Regions from separate parts of the Micromonospora sp. NPDC002575 genome, predicted to be linked through region 1. Evidence: riboswitches for the same ligand, from Rfam matches in the RefSeq annotation. Region 1 holds a riboswitch; the other holds the start of a gene.
What was found. Region 1 has a riboswitch for thiamine pyrophosphate ahead of ACFYWL_RS27375 (ECF transporter S component). Riboswitches for the same ligand answer to the same signal wherever they lie in the genome.
Positions count from the first base shown of each region.

Region 1 (3,876 bases):
CGCGCCACCGAGCAGCAGCAGGACGACGGCCTGCGCCTGCCGGTTCACAGCAGCACCGCCCCGGCGAGGCTGGCCGCCCCGACGGCGACCACGAACGTCGCCGGGGCGAACCGGAACGCGAACCGCCGGCCGAAGACGCCGGCCTGCATCGAGATCAGCTTGAGATCGACCATCGGCCCGACCACCAGGAAGACGAGGCGGGAGGTGAGGGAGAACTGCGACAGCGACGCCGCGACGAAGGCGTCGGCCTCCGAGCAGATGGACAGCAGCACGGCGAGCACGGCCAGGGCGAGCACCGACAGCACCGGGTTGCCGGCGAGGGTCTGCAGCCAGCGCTCCGGCACCAGCACGTTGATGCTGGCGGCGGCCATCGCGCCGACGACCAGGAAGCCCCCGGCGTGCACGACGTCGTGCCGCACGGCCGCCCAGAAGGCCGCGCCCCGCGACGCGCCGTCGAACTCGGGCCGGCGCGGCAGCCGGATCCAGTCGGCGCGGCCGAGCCGCAGCCAGAGCCACCCCATGACCATGGCGACGACCAGGCTGGCCACCGCCCGGCCGAGCACCATCTCCGGCGCGCCCGGGAAGGCGACGGCGGTGGCGGCGAGCACGACCGGGTTGACCGCCGGGGCGGCGAGCAGGAACGCCAGGGCCGCCGCCGGGGTGACGCCGCGCCGGATCAGCGACCCGGCGATCGGCACCGAGCCGCACTCGCAGCCGGGCAGCACCACCCCGGCGACGCTGGCCACCGGCACCGCGAGGGCCGGGTGCCGGGGCAGCGCCCGGGCCCAGAACGAGCGGGGCACGAAGACCGCGATCACCGCCGAGAGCAGCACCCCGAAGACCAGGAAGGGCACGGCCTGCACCAGCACCGAGACGAAGACCGTCGTCCAGGTCTGCAACCGGGGCGCGGAGAGCGCGTCGGCCAGCGGCGCGCGGAACACGACCAGCAGGACCAGCACCGCGGCCAGCACCTCGACCGAGCCGAGCCGGCCGCCGACCGACCGTCGCGGCCCGCCCGACGCCGCCTCCCCCGCCGGTACGTCCGGCCTGCCCCCGCCGCCCGGCCCCGTCGCCGGGGCCCGCCCGTCGGGGCCGGCGGGCGGCGCGGAGCTGTCGGTCGTCGACGCCACGGTCTGTCTCCCTCGGGGCGGATAGTTCGGCGGCGCGACACTATCGCGCCCAGGGGGCCGGGTCGATGGACTACGCCGAAACGGCGGTATCCGGATGCCGAGGAGGCTCCCCGGTGAGCTGCGCAAAGATCACTTTGCCCGGTGATCTTCCCGGGTGTTAGCGTCGGGGAGACAACTTCACATCCGACAGGGGAGCGCACAGCGCTGAGAGTGCGGGCACCGCCCGCAGACCCTCGAACCTGATCTGGGTAATGCCAGCGCAGGGAGTTCGGTCGACCTCCAGCCGCGTCGACGTCCGGTGCCACCGGACGCGGCGTGCGTCTTCTCCTGGTTCGTCAAGGACTGGGAGCCGCCATGAACCACACCGACAGCAACCGCTGGCGCACGATCGACATCGTGGTCGCCTCGGTGATCGCCGTCGCCTTCGGCGTCATCTTTTGGGCCTGGGGCCTGGTCTGGAGCGCCACCGAGGGGGCGTTCGCGTTCTTCCCGCCCGCGCAGACCCTGCTCTACGGCGTCTGGCTGATGCCGGCCGTGCTCGGCGGCCTGGTGATCCGCAAGCCGGGCGCGGCCCTGTACTGCGAGACCGTCGCCGCCGTGCTGTCCGCCCTGCTGGGCAGCCAGTGGGCCGGCACGGTGATCCCGCAGGGCATCGTCCAGGGCCTCGGCGCGGAGCTGGCGTTCGCCGCGTTCCGCTACCGCTCGTTCCGGCTGCCGACCGCGCTGCTCGCCGGGGCGCTCACCGGCGTCGGCGCCGCTTTGTTCGACTTCTTCGTGTGGAACGCCAAGTACGACCTGACCGGCTACCGCCTCCCGTACGCCCTGCTCACCGTGGTCAGCGCCACGGTCATCGCGGGCGCGGGCGCCTGGTGCCTCCTGCGCGCCCTGCTCACCACGGGCGTCCTGGACCGCTTCCCCGCCGCCCGCGCCCGCACCCCCGTCTAGCGGCGACCGATCCACGTGTTGATCAAGAGGTTTGCGTCAGCCGAGCGGGCTCTCCTGACGCAAACCTCTTGATCACCGAATGCCGGGCGGGAGGGGAGGAGGGGGGCCGGTGGCGGGGCGGGTTTTGTTGCGGGGGTTCGGGTGGCGGCATGCCGGGCGGCGGGCCTGGGCCGTGCGGGGCGTCGACCTGCGCGTCGACGTCGGCGAGCGGGTGCTGCTGCTGGGGCCCTCCGGGGCGGGCAAGAGCACGCTGCTGGCCGCGCTGGCCGGGCTGCTGTCCGCCGACTCGGGCGAACAGGAGGGCACCGTCGAGGTCGACGGCGTCGACCCCCGCGTCGACCGGGACCGGGTCGGCATCGTCTTCCAGGACCCGGAGAGCCAGCTCGTGATGGCCCGCTGCGGCGACGACGTCGCGTTCGGGCTGGAGAACCGGGGCGTGCCCGCCGGTGAGATCTGGCCCCGGGTGGACGAGGCGCTGCGCCGGGTCGGCTTCCCGTACCACCGGGACCGCCCGACCGCCGCCCTCTCCGGCGGCGAACAGCAGCGGCTCGCGCTGGCCGGGGCGCTCGCCCCGCGGCCGGGGCTGCTGCTGCTCGACGAGCCGACCGCCAACCTCGACCCGGCCGGGGCGGCGCTGGTCCGCCGGGCCGTGGCCGACGCCGTCACCGCCGACACCACGCTGGTCCTGGTCGAGCACCGCGTCGCCGAGGCGCTGCCGCTGGTCGACCGGGTGGTGGTGCTGGAGCCGGGCGGCGGGGTGCGCGCCGACGGGCCGCCGGAGGCCGTCTTCGCCGCGCACGGCGACGCGCTCGCCGCCGAGGGGGTCTGGGTGCCCGGCCGGACGGTGCCGCCCCGGCACGCCACCGCGCCCCCCGGCGAGCTGCTGCTCACCGCCGACGGGGCCGCCCTGCCGCCCCGCCTCGCCCCCACCGACCTGGCGGTACGCGCCGGTGAGGCGCTCGCCGTCCTCGGCCCGAACGGGGCGGGCAAGTCCACCCTGGCGCTGCTGCTGGGCGGCCTGCTGCGGCCCGGGGCCGGGCGGGTGGCGGCGACCCGGGAGCTGGCCGGGCGGGACGCCGCGACCGCGCCGCACCGGTGGCGGGCGCCCGCCCTGGCCCGCCGGATCGGGTCGGTCTTCCAGGACCCGGAGCACCAGTTCGTCACCGGCACCGTCTACGACGAGTTGGCCCTCGGGCCGCGCCGCACCGGCCACGGCGAGGCCGCCGTCCGGGCCACCGTCGACGCGCTGCTGGACCGGCTGCGCCTGACGCGGCTGGCGCGCGCCAACCCGTACACCCTCTCGGGTGGGGAGGCGCGGCGGCTGAGCGTGGCGACGGCCCTGGCCACCGCGCCCCGCCTGCTGGTCTGCGACGAGCCCACCTTCGGCCAGGACCGGCGCACCTGGCTGGAGCTGGTGGACCTGTTCGCCGAGCTGCGCGACGGCGGGCACGGCGTCGTCGCCGTCACCCACGACGCGGACTTCGTGGCGGCCCTGGCCGACCGGCGGCTCACCCTGACCCGCGAGGCGACGGCGGTGGCGGCGTGACGGGCACCGGCGCGAGCGGGAGACGGGCGGTGGCGGCGTGATCAGCATCGCGCCGGTGGCCGTGCCCGGCGCCCCGCTGGCCCGGCGCAACCCCGTGGCGAAGGTCGCCGCCGCGCTGGTCTTCTCGTTCGCCCTGCTCGCCACCCTCGACCCGGTGGCGCCGGCCGTCGCCATCGGCGTCGAGCTGGCCGTGCTGCCGCTGTTCGGCATCCGGTACGGGGTGCTCGCCCGCCGGGCCGCCCCGCTGCTGCTCAG
Region 1 covers NZ_JBIARA010000024.1:77,458-81,333, reverse strand. Annotated here, with positions in the region: gene ACFYWL_RS27385 (TIGR03943 family putative permease subunit) at 1-48, opposite strand, end outside; gene ACFYWL_RS27380 (permease) at 45-1,130, opposite strand; TPP riboswitch at 1,309-1,414, shown strand; gene ACFYWL_RS27375 (ECF transporter S component) at 1,485-2,075, shown strand; gene ACFYWL_RS27370 (ABC transporter ATP-binding protein) at 2,185-3,621, shown strand; gene ACFYWL_RS27365 (energy-coupling factor transporter transmembrane component T family protein) at 3,659-3,876, shown strand, end outside.

Region 2 (3,876 bases), on a different contig from region 1:
ACCAGGTAGACGGGTTCGCCGTCGGCGTACCCCCGGATGACGTGCCGGAAGCCCGGCGGGCCGCCGTCGGGCGCGCGCAGCCGCAGGATCTGGCCCTTGACCGGCCGGACCGGCAGCCCGGTGAGGGCGGCGGCCCCGCAGCCGGCGGCGACGACGGTGACCCGGGCGTCCAGGTCGGACAGCGCCCGCACCCCGCCGGCGACGAGGGTCACGCCGGCCCGCTCGGCGGCGGTGCGCAGCGCCGTGACCAGCCGTCGCGGGTCGACCTGGTGGTCGCCGGGGGCGATCGCGCCGCCGCGTACCCGGGTGGCGAGCGCCGGTTCGCGGTCGCGCAGTTCCGACGGGCGCAACGGGCTGATGGGCAGCCCGAGCTCCCGCTGGTACGACCACAGCCGCTGCGCCTGCGCCAGGTCGTCGCCGGTGAGCCCGACGACGAGGGTGCCCTCGGTGCGGTACCCGAGGTCGACGCCGCTGGCGGCGGTCAGCTCGGCGGCGAACGCGGGCCAGCGGGCGGCCGAGGCGACCAGCAGGGCGGTCAGCTCCCGCTCGCCGAAGTAGGACTCGGCGACCGGCGACAGCATCCCGGCGGCGGCGTGGGACGCGCCCGAGCCGGGGGCCGGGTCGTGCACGGCGACGCGCAGCCCGCGCGCCGCGCACCGCCACGCCACCGCCAGCCCGACGGCCCCACCCCCCACTACCGCCACGTCGGTAAGGAAGGGCCCCCTGTTAACGCTTTCTGCATAGGAAGGGCCCCCTCCTAACACGCCGCCCCCGCCCAGCGCGCCGCCCCCGCCCAGCGCGCCGCCCCCGGTCAGCATGTCAGCGCCCCGAGCAGGTCGGCGGTGGCCCGCGCCGGATCGGCGGCGGTGGAGAGCGCCCCGACCACCGCCACCCCGTACGCCCCGGCGGCGCGCAGCGCCGGGACCGCCGCGGCGGTCACCCCGCCGATGGCGATCACCGGCACGGCCACGGCCGCGGCCACGGCGCGTACCCCGGCGGGGCCGATCGGGTCGGGCAGGCCCGCCTTGGTGTCGGTGGCGTGGCAGGGGCCGACGCCGAGGTAGCTGGCCCCGCCGGCCACCGCCTCGGCGGCCGGCCCCGGTGCCCGGGCGGTCGCGCCGAGCACGGCGGTGGGGCCGAGGACCCGGCGGGCCGCCGCGACCGGCAGGTCGTCCGCGCCGACGTGGCCGCCGGCGGCGCCGACCGCGAGCGCCACGTGCAGCCGGTCGTTGACCAGGCACATCGCCCCGTACGGGGCGCACAGGGCGACCGCCCGCCGGGCCAGGTCGTACGCCTCGCGGTCGGTGGCGTCGTCGGTGACGCGCACCTGGACGACCAGCTCGGCGCGGGCCACCGGCAGGGCGGCGCGCATTACGGCGAGCGGGTCCCGCCCCGGCCGGGTGTCGGTGATCAGATGCAGTCGCCCAAGGGACGGCACGGCAACTCTCCTCCCTGCGCCGGCATTACCCGGATCAGGTTCGACGGTCGGGGGCTCCAGCCCCCCTCTCAGCCCGGTCCACCGGGCTCCCGTGGGTTACTTCCGTGTCACCGTACGACGGATCGGTCGATCCGCCAAGGGATCCGACCGGTGGTCCAGACCACGATCCACCGGCCAGCGATCCGCTTCTCCCCATTTCTCCGCATGCGCCGGATAGGCCGAGCGCCGATACCGAATCGTTACACGCCGACGCCTTGCCGGAAACGATTCCAGCGGCGCTAATTTGTTCAACCGATCGACATATTTCGGCGCGCGGCCTCGGCGTGGCCCGCACCGACCTACCGGTACGCGGCCCTGGCGTGGTCGCGCACCCCGATCCGACCGGTGAACGGCCCTGGCGTGGCCGCGCACCGACCAGCGGCACGCGACCCCCTCGCGTGCCGGTCCGACAGGTGCGGGCCTGGGCCCGCACCGACGTTACAGGTGCCTGGGCCCTGGTCTGGCCCGGCACCGCACCGACCGGGGACGGTCTGCGGCGAAGTCGTCCCCGAGCCCACCACTGTCCAGCTCGGACAAAAGGAGCATGGAGTGTCTCCATCCCGCCGCCGCCGCATACCTCGCGGCATCCTCAGTTCCTCACTTCTCAGCCTGTCCCTCGTCGCCACCGGCCTGGTCGCCGGCACCCCCGCCCAGGCCGCACCGGCCGCCGCGCAGGCGGCGCCCCTGGCGGCGGCCCCCGTGGCGGCCGCCGCCACCGACCCGTTCTCGGTGCTCGTCTTCTCCAAGACCGCCGCCTTCCGGCACGACGCGATCCCGGCCGGCATCGCCGCGATCAAGAAGCTCGGCGTCGACAACGGCTTCACCGTCGACACGACCGAGGACGGCGCCGCGTTCAACGACGCCAACCTCGCGAAGTACCAGGCCGTGATCTGGCTGTCGACCACCGGTGACGTCCTCAACGCCGACCAGCAGGCCGCGTTCGAGCGCTACATCAAGGCCGGCGGCGGCTACGCCGGCGTCCACGCCGCCTCGGACACCGAGTACGACTGGCCCTGGTACGGCAAGCTGGTCGGCGCGTACTTCAACAACCACCCGGCCAACCAGCAGGCCACCGTCAAGGTCGAGGACCACGCCCACCCGTCCACGGCCACGCTGCCGGACAAGTGGTCCCGGTTCGACGAGTGGTACAACTTCCGGACCAACCCGCGCTCCAACGTGCACGTCCTGGCGAGCCTGGACGAGAAGTCCTACACCCCGGGCAGCGGCGCGATGGGCGCCGACCACCCCACCGCCTGGTGCCAGGACTACGACGGCGGCCGGGCCTGGTACACCGGTGGCGGCCACACCCAGCAGTCGTACCAGGAGCCCGAGTTCCTCGCCCACCTGCTCGGCGGCATCCGCACCGCCGCGGGCGTGGAGAAGGCCGACTGCGGCGCCTCGAAGACCTCGAACTTCGACAAGGTGACGCTGGACAGCAACACCAACAACCCGATGGAGCTGGACATCGCTCCGGACGGTCGGGTGTTCTACGCCGAGCGTGACGGCCGGGTGCAGATCATCAAGCCGGACACCGGCAACACGGTCACCGCGACCAAGCTGGACGTCTTCACCGGCAACGAGGACGGCCTGCTCGGCCTCCGCCTCGACCCGAAGTTCGCCACCAACAAGTGGATCTACCTGTACTACGCGCCGGCCGGTGGCGGCCCCCGCAACTACCTGTCCCGGTTCACCGTCAACGGTGACGCCATCGACAAGGCCACCGAGAAGGTCGTCCTTCAGGTCGACACGCAGCGCAACACCTGCTGCCACGCGGGCGGCAGCATGACCTTCGACTCGAAGGGCAACCTGTACCTGGCCACCGGTGACAACACCAACCCGTTCGAGTCGAGCGCCTTCACGCCGATCGACGAGCGGGCCGGCCGGCAGGACTACGACGCGCAGCGCAGCGCCGGCAACACCAACGACCTGCGCGGCAAGGTGATCCGGATCCACCCCGAGGACGACGGCACCTACACGATCCCCGCGGGGAACCTGTTCGCGCCGGGCACCGCGAAGACCCGTCCCGAGATCTTCGGCATGGGCTTCCGTAACCCGTTCCGGATCGGCGTCGACCTGAAGACCGACACCCTCTACGTCGCCGACTACGGGCCGGACGCCAACGCGGCCAACCCGAACCGCGGCCCCGAGGGCCTGGTGGAGTGGAACATCGTCGCCACCGCCGGCAACTACGGCTGGCCGTACTGCACCGGCAACAACAAGGCGTACAACGACTACACCTTCCCGAACGGGCCGAGCGGGGCGAAGTTCGACTGCGCCGCGCCGGTGAACGACTCGCCGAACAACACCGGCCTGACCAACCTGCCGCCGGCCATCCCGGCGACCGTGGACTACGGCTACGCGGGTGACCCGCGCTTCCCCGAGATCGGCGGCGGCGGCGC
Region 2 covers NZ_JBIARA010000001.1:243,591-247,466, forward strand. Annotated here, with positions in the region: gene thiO (glycine oxidase ThiO) at 1-764, opposite strand, end outside; gene ACFYWL_RS01100 (thiamine phosphate synthase) at 812-1,438, opposite strand; TPP riboswitch at 1,433-1,540, opposite strand; gene ACFYWL_RS01105 (ThuA domain-containing protein) at 2,027-3,876, shown strand, end outside.
Region 2: linked by a shared signal. The riboswitch ahead of ACFYWL_RS01100 (thiamine phosphate synthase) and the one ahead of ACFYWL_RS27375 (ECF transporter S component) in region 1 are both predicted to bind thiamine pyrophosphate.